2 regions of the Streptomyces sp. NPDC048389 genome follow, and region 1 is predicted to be linked to the other one. Evidence: riboswitches for the same ligand, from Rfam matches in the RefSeq annotation. Region 1 holds a riboswitch; the other holds the start of a gene.

Region 1 (3,871 bases):
GGCGGTACGAACGGCAGTCCCGCCGGCGCCCCGGCCTCGATCAGCCGCATCAACGCCGACGTGTCAGCGTGCTCTTCGATCAGATCCCCCAGTCGGTCCAGCTGCTCCTCCCGCAGTGCACCGAAGCTCGTGCCGGACGCGGGCACGAACCGCCGCCCGGACTGCGCCGCGACCTCCCGCAGGAAGGCCCGCCGGAAGCCGTCGCTCTCCAGTGACCCGTGCCAGTGCGTCCCCCACACCGCGCCCACCCGGCAGCCGTCCAGGAAGGGCTCTCCACCGAGGACCTCGGCGACACCGTGATGGATCTCGTAGCCCTCGACCCGTTCCCCGAGTGCTTCGCCGACGGGCCGCGCGAGGGTCTTCTCACGCGCGAACCGCACCCGTACCGGCAGCAGTCCGAGCGCCGCGACCTCGCCCGCCCTCGACTCGACCTCGTCCTCGATGTGCCGGCCGAGCGCCTGGAAGCCGCCGCAGATGCCCAGCACCGGCCGGCCCTCGGCCGCCCGCCGCGCCAGGGCGTCCGCCAGCCCGCGTTCCCGCAGCCACGCCAGTGCCCGGACCGTTCCCCGGGTGCCCGGGACCACCACCAGGTCGGCGTCCACGAGTTCCTCCGCGCGGTCCACGAACCGCACCACGACGCCCGGTTCGGCCGCCAGCGCGTCCACATCGGTGAAGTTCGACATCAGCGGCACCGCGCACACCGCGACCCTCAGCACGTCCTCACCGACGGGCGCGGCGACCACCGACTCCCGTACCGCGCCGCGCAGGGACACCCTGAGGCCGTCCTCCTCGTCGATGCCGAGTCCGTGGGCGTACGGCAGCACACCGTAGGTCGGCCGCCCGGTCAGGCCGCGCAGCATCTCGAGCCCCGGCTCCAGAAGCGACACGTCACCGCGGAACTTGTTGACCAGATAGCCCGCCACGAGCGACTGGTCCTCGGGGCTCAGCAGCGCCGTCGTACCGAAGAACTGCGCGAACACGCCTCCCCGGTCGATGTCGCCGACCACCAGGACCGGTAGCCGTGCCGCCCGCGCGATGCCCATGTTCACGATGTCCGTGCGCCGCAGATTGATCTCGGCCGGGCTGCCCGCCCCTTCGCAGATCACAGCGTCGTACGTGCCCCGCAGCTCCTCCAGGCACGCCATGACCGGCTCGAAGAGTTCTCGTTGCCGGTTCCCGTGGTAGCCCTTGGCGCTCATCTCCCCGACGGGCCTGCCCATCAGTACCACCTGGCTGGAGCGATCGCCGCCCGGCTTGAGCAGTACGGGATTCATCAGCGCGGTGGGCTCCACGCGGGCGGCCTGCGCCTGCATGGCCTGTGCCCGCCCGATCTCGGCGCCCTCACGGGTCACGAACGAATTGAGGGACATGTTCTGCCCCTTGAACGGCGCGACCTTCACACCCTGCCGCACCAGCCACCGGCAGATCCCGGCGGTGACGACGCTCTTGCCCGCGTCCGAGGTGGTCCCCGCGACCAACAGCCCACCGCTCATGCCCGTCTCCGTTTCAGTGCCCCCACGCCGAGCCGTGCGCCCGCGCAGACCGCCAGGGCCAGCAGGCCCACCCGGTGCGACAGCCGCACCGCCCGTGTGATGTCGCCGAACTCCACCGCGCGGCCCTGCGCGCCCAGCACCGGCCGGTGTTCGACCCGACCGCCGTAGGAGAGGGTCCCACCCAGCCGTACGCCCAGGGCACCCGCGAAGGACGCCTCCACGGGGCCCGCGTTGGGGCTCGGGTGCTTGGCGGCGTCGGCCCGCCAGGCCCGTACGGCGCCCCGCGGGTCCGGACCGCAGACGGCCGCCAGCACGGCGGTCAGCCGGGCGCCCGGCCAGCCGGCCACATCGTCGAGGCGGGCCGACGCCCAGCCGTAGCGCCGGTAGCGCGGCGACTTGTGGCCGACCATCGCGTCCAGGGTGTTCACCGCCCTGAAGCCCACCAGCCCGGGCACGCCCGCCACGGCGCCCCACACGAGGGCGCCGACGACCGCGTCGGAGGTGTTCTCCGCGACGGACTCCACGACGGCGCGGGCGATCTGCTGCTCGTCCAGGGCCTGCGGGTCGCGCCCGCACAGATGGGGCAGCCGCTCGCGCGCCGCCTCGACGTCCCCGGCCGCCAGCGCCTCGCCGACGGCCGCGGCCTCGCGCCCGAGCGTCGTACCGCCGACGACGGCCCAGGTCGCGGCGGCGGTCAGGGCGACCGAGGCGACGGGTGAGCGGCGTACGGCGCGGGCGGTCAGGGCCGCCGCGGCCACGGCTCCGCCGGCGCACACCGCGGTGTGCAGGGCGCCCCGGCCTCGGTGGTCGCGCCACAGGGCACGCTCGACGGCGCCCGCTGCCCGCCCGAACACGGCGACCGGATGCCCCCGGCGGGGATCGCCCAGGAGTCGGTCGCCGAGGAGGCCGGCTGCGGCGCCGTACAGGAAGACGCGGTCCGCGCGCACCGGATCAGCGTTCCGAGGGGAGATGTCCGGAGGGACGGTGTCCGACGGACAGGGCAGTACCGCGACCGGGCATGGCAGGAGTCCTCACTCAGGGTCCGCGCCCTGGTTCGACGTGACCGGCGGCGAGAGTTCCTGGCTCCCCGGGTGTTCCCGGGTGACAGTGGCGGGACCGCGCCGGATTCGCACCGGACTTCCTCTTCTGCCGCCGTTGATGGCCCCGGCAGTCCACCATGTGCGCGAACGCCCGTCAACTCGCCCTTGACCTGCGACGGGACAGTGTGCGGAGTCCCACACCGGCGGACGCGCGAAGGCCGGGCCGTACCCACCCGCGGTGCGTACGGCCCGGCCTCCGGGCGGCTGTCCGACGTCAGGTGACGATCAGATAGATCCCGTAGGACACCGCCGCCGCGCAGAGCGCGAAGCAGGCGTACGCGCCGGTGCGGGCCAGCACGCCGGAGCCTGCGGTCTGCGTGCCGGACTGCTGCTTGGACAGGCTCACGATGCCCAGGGTGAACAGGCCCACCAGGGCGACGGTGGCGACGAGGCTGACGCCGAACACGGAGCCGAGAGCTACCCAGTCGATCTTCATACTGCTGCTTCCTTACACCGCGGCCGGACGGACCGGCTCGGAGTCGGCGGGGGCCGGGAGAGTGGTCTTCAGTTCGCCGGCGGGCGGCGGGATGACGGCCGCGACGGCGTCCGTGACGACGTCCGCGGGCTCCTCGGTGTCGACGTCGTTGACGTTGGTGTGGTTGACGATCTGGCGGCGCGAGATGACCCAGATCGCGATGCAGGAGGCGACGAGGAAGACGGCGACGGCCGCGACACCCCAGCCGCCCTGCTTGGTGACGAACTCGGACATCGCCGCGACGAGTCCGGCGGCCGGCAGGGTCAGACCCCAGGCCACGAACATCCGGGTGGCGGTGGACCAGCGGACCACGCCGCCCTTGCGGCCGAGGCCCGCGCCCATGACGGCGCCCGAGCAGGAGTGCGTCGTCGACAGCGAGAAGCCGAGGTTCGAGGAGGCGAGGATCACGCTGGCAGCGCTGGTCTGGGCGGCGAAGCCCTGCTGCGGCTGGAGGTCGGTGAGCCCCTTGCCCATGGTGCGGATGATGCGCCAGCCGCCGAGGTAGGTGCCGAGTGCGATCGCCAGACCGGCCGAGACGATGACCCACATCGGAGGGTTGGACCCGGGGGCGAGGACGTTGCCGGCCACCAGCGCCAGCGTGATGATGCCCATGGTCTTCTGGGCGTCGTTGGTGCCGTGCGCCAGGGAGACGAGGCCGGCGGAGGCGATCTGCCCCGCGCGGTACCCCTTGGCGGTGGCCTTCGCGTCGGTGTTCCTGTCGACCCGGTACGTCAGCCGTGCCGCCAGCATGGCGGCGAGGCCGGCCACGACCGGCGCGGCGATGGCCGGGATGAGCACCTTGG
Region 2 (3,871 bases), on a different contig from region 1:
ATCGGACCGAACGACACGTCCTGCTCGACCGACGCCGCGAACAACTGGTCGTCCGGGTCCTGCAGCACCAGCTGCACCGTCGTACGGAGCCGGGTCAGCCCCGCCCGGTCGTAGGTCACCGGCTCGCCGCACAGGCGCAGCCCACCCGTCGCGGGCCGCAGCCCGCCGCTCAGCAGCCGCAGCAGGGTCGTCTTGCCGCTGCCGTTGCGTCCCAGCAGCGCGGTCGACCTGCCCTCCGCGAGGCCCAGACCGACGCCGCTGAGCACGGCGGGGCCGTCCTCGTAGGCGTAACCGGCGTCGACGAGTTCCACGATCACAGGGCGTACCTTTCGAGTACGAGAGTGAGGACGACGATTCCCGTCAGCAGCGCGGCGACCCCGGCGAGGAACGGGCGGGACACCGTGGCCGCAGGCACCAGCACGCGCAGGGTGCCGTCGTAGCCGCGGCCCGCGAGCCCCGTCTGCAACCGGCCCGCCCGGTCGAAGGCGCGTACGAAGGCCGTCGCCCCCAGCCCCGCGAGCGAGCGCCACGCCGCGGCTCTGGTCGTGTGGCCGAGGCGGGCGGCCTGGGCCTGGCGGATATTGCCGACGGCGTCGAGCAGCAGAAAACTGATGCGGTACATCACGAGCGCCACGTCGACGACCGCGGGCGGCACGCCGGCCTTCACGAGCCGCGGCAGCACGTCGGACACCGGCGTCGTGAAGGCGAACAGCAGCACGCCCAGCGAGGCAGCCGACGTGCGCAACAGCAGCCGCACGGCGTGTCCCGGCCCGTCGGGCGCGAACGCGACCAGGCCGTCCGGGCCGCCCACGGAGAACAGCAGAGGTACGGCGCCGGTGACACAGAACCCCAGCGGGATCCGGAACGCCCTCCAGAGCCGACGCGGCGCCACCCCCGCCGGACCGAGCAGTACGGCGAGTGTGGCCGCGGCGACGAGGACGGCGCCGGGCCACGGCGGCAGGCAGACGGCCGTCACCGTAAGGCCGATCCCGAGGGCGGCCTTCTCGCCCGGGTGGCGGCGGCGCCAGCTGCTGCTGTGCGCCGCCACGTCGATGGGAAGCATCGGCGGCTACGCCGCCGGCGCGGTGGTGTCCGAGTCCTCGGCGGCTGCCCTTGCCCGTTCCTCTCCCTGCCGCCGACCCCGGCGCAGCCCGAAGTAGTACGCCAGTACACCCGCGCCGAGCGCCGCCTGCAGGGAGAACAGCGCCGACTCGACCTCGCCGGACGGCGGTTCGTACAGCGGGGAGAACCAGGGCTCGTAGTCCGGTTCGAGCTCCGTGATCGCCGCCTCGGCCTCCCCGTCGGCGCCGGCGAACGGCTCCTCCTTGTGGTCCCCGAGCCCCAGGACCAGGGGCAGAACGGCCAGGGCCGCCACGACCAGCAGGAGCAGGGTGTTGATTCTCGCGTTACGGCTCATCGGACCGCGGCCTCCTTCTTCGTACCCGCGACCAGCACGCCCAGCCTGGTCAGTTCTCCCTTGCTGGACCGGCTGAGCAGCCGCATCACCAGCACGGTGAGCAGGCCCTCGCTGACGGCCAGCGGCAGCTGCGTGACCGCGAATATCCCGCCGAACTTCGCCAGCGCGCCCGCCACACCGCTGCCCGGGTCGGGGAACGCGAGCGCCAGCTGCACGGTGGTCATGCAGTACGTGGACAGGTCGGCGGTGAACGCGCCGAAGAACACGCTCACCATCAGCGGCGCCTCGAACCCGCGCAGCAGCCGGTAGATTCCGTACCCCGCCCAGGGGCCGACGACCGCCATCGAGAAGACGTTGGCGCCGAGCGTGGTCAGACCGCCGTGCGCCAGCAGCAGGGCCTGGAAGAGCAGCGTAATCGTGCCGAGCACCGCCATGACCGGCGGTCTGAACAGGATCGCGCCGAGACCGGTGCCGGTCGGGTGCGAGCAGCTGCCGGTCACCGACGGGATCTTCAAGGCAGACAGGACGAACGTGAAAGCGCCCGCAGCTCCGAGCAGCAGGGTGGAATCGGGATTGGCCTTGACCTCGCGAGTCAGGGCGCGTACTCCGTGGACGACGAACGGGGCGGACGCGACGCCCCAGGCGGCCGCGTGCAACGGGGGCAGATACCCCTCGGCTATGTGCATGATGTGGGAGACCCTCTCCAGCACCTCGTGGATGGACAACGCACCCTGGCCGGTCTCCTGGCTGACGGGTCATGCCGCCCGTACTCCGCCTTCCCGGGCACCGCGCAGGCGCGGTGTCCCAGTGGCTCCCCGTGAGGGGTCGGAGCCGGACTTCCCGATCACAGTGGCGAGGGCCGCACCGGTACTGCACCGGTTTCCCGAACACCAAGGCCCCGTGACAGTAATGCGCCAACCAGCGACATACAAGCCGCGCACGGGCGCACCCGCCCGCGGCCGGAGTGAGCCGTGCGCCACACCCCGGCCGCGGGGCGCGCCCCGCGGCGGCGTACGTGGTAACCGAACGTCACACCTTCCGGTTCCGGTAGGCGAACGTCACCCGTGCGGTAGCCGCATGTCACACCTGGATGTAGCCGAACGTCACACCTGCCGTGGCCCGGCGGTAGGCGGACGTCACACCTGGCGGTAGTCGAACGTCACACCTGCCGTGGCCCGGCGGTAGGCGGACGTCACACCTTGCGGTAGTCGTACGCCTCCGAGGCCGCGGCCTCCACCGCCTCCAGGTCACCCCCCGCGGAGGCCGTCACCAGCGCCGCCACCGCGCCCTCCACGAACGGCGCGTCCACCAGCCGGGTCCCGTCCGGGAGTTCGCCGCCCTCGGCCAGCAGGGCCTTGACCGTCAGTACGGCGCTGCCCAGGTCCACCAGGACCGCGACGCCCGCGCCGCCGTCGACCCGCTCCGCCGCCGCGGTGATCAGCTCCGCACTGGTGCCGAGACCGCCGTCCGGTGTGCCGCCGGCCGGCGCCACCGGGGCCGTACCGCCGCCACCCGCGAGCCCCTTGGCCAGTTCGGCCACCGCGGCGGCGACCTCCCTGCTGTGCGAGACCAGCACGATCCCGACCTGCCCGCCGTCGCTCATGCCGCCTCCACCGCCTCGGCGAGCGCGGCGACCAGCAAGGCGGACGACGTGGCCCCCGGATCCTGGTGGCCGATGCTGCGCTCACCGAGGTAGCTCGCCCTGCCCTTGCGCGCCTGCAGCGGCACCGTCGCCAGCGCCCCCTGCTCGGCGGCCTCGCGGGCCGCGGCGAACGACTCCGTACTGTCGCCGAGCGCCGCCACCGCAGGCTCCAGTGCGTCCAGCATCGTCTTGTCGCCCGCTTTCGCGCCGCCCAACTGCGCCACCGCGGCGACTCCCGCCCGCAGCGCGTCGGCGAGCCGCGCGGGCGTCACCTCCGTGTCATCGCCCAGCGCCTTGCCGGTACGCCGCAGCAGCGTCCCGTACAGCGGGCCCGACGCGCCGCCGACCGTCGACACCAACTGCCGTCCGGCCAGCATCAGGACCGCGCCGGGCGTCGCCGGCGGCTCCTTCTCCAGCGCGGTGCCGACGGCCGCGAAACCGCGCCGGAGATTGCTGCCGTGATCCGCGTCACCGATCGCCGAGTCCAACTCGGTCAGTCGGTCCGCCTCCCGGTCCACGGCCGCGGCGACGGCGGCCAGCCAGCGGAAGAAGAAGTCGGCGTCAAGCACAGGAACTCCCTGGTCAGTCGATCGGTTCGAAGGACGGTGGTACGGCCCGGAGCCCGTCACGAGCCCCAGCGCAGCGCAGGGGTCCGCACCGGCGCGTCCCAGAGCCTGAGCAACTCCTCGTCCACCTGGCAGAGGCTCACGGACGCGCCGGCCATGTCGAGAGACGTCACATAATTGCCGACGAGGGTACGGGCCACGGGCACGTCCCGCTCGGCCAGTACCCGCTGGACCTCCGCGTTGAAG

The links. Region 1 has a riboswitch for cobalamin ahead of AB0903_RS22950 (cobalamin biosynthesis protein). Riboswitches for the same ligand answer to the same signal wherever they lie in the genome.
Region 2: it holds a riboswitch for cobalamin, as region 1 does, so the genes downstream of both, AB0903_RS31665 (energy-coupling factor ABC transporter permease) here and AB0903_RS22950 (cobalamin biosynthesis protein) in region 1, are expected to answer to the same signal.

The regions. Positions count from the first base shown of each region.
Region 1 is NZ_JBEZKP010000036.1:17,024-20,894, forward strand. It holds gene AB0903_RS22945 (cobyric acid synthase) at 1-1,493, opposite strand, end outside; gene AB0903_RS22950 (cobalamin biosynthesis protein) at 1,490-2,440, opposite strand; cobalamin riboswitch at 2,547-2,677, opposite strand; gene AB0903_RS22955 (hypothetical protein) at 2,808-3,029, opposite strand; gene AB0903_RS22960 (inorganic phosphate transporter) at 3,042-3,871, opposite strand, start outside.
Region 2 is NZ_JBEZKP010000075.1:9,749-13,619, reverse strand. It holds gene AB0903_RS31680 (ATP-binding cassette domain-containing protein) at 1-311, opposite strand, end outside; gene cbiQ (cobalt ECF transporter T component CbiQ) at 314-1,063, opposite strand; gene AB0903_RS31670 (energy-coupling factor ABC transporter substrate-binding protein) at 1,070-1,417, opposite strand; gene AB0903_RS31665 (energy-coupling factor ABC transporter permease) at 1,414-2,103, opposite strand; cobalamin riboswitch at 2,133-2,327, opposite strand; gene AB0903_RS31660 (PTS fructose transporter subunit IIA) at 2,610-3,020, opposite strand; gene dhaL (dihydroxyacetone kinase subunit DhaL) at 3,017-3,628, opposite strand; gene dhaK (dihydroxyacetone kinase subunit DhaK) at 3,685-3,871, opposite strand, start outside.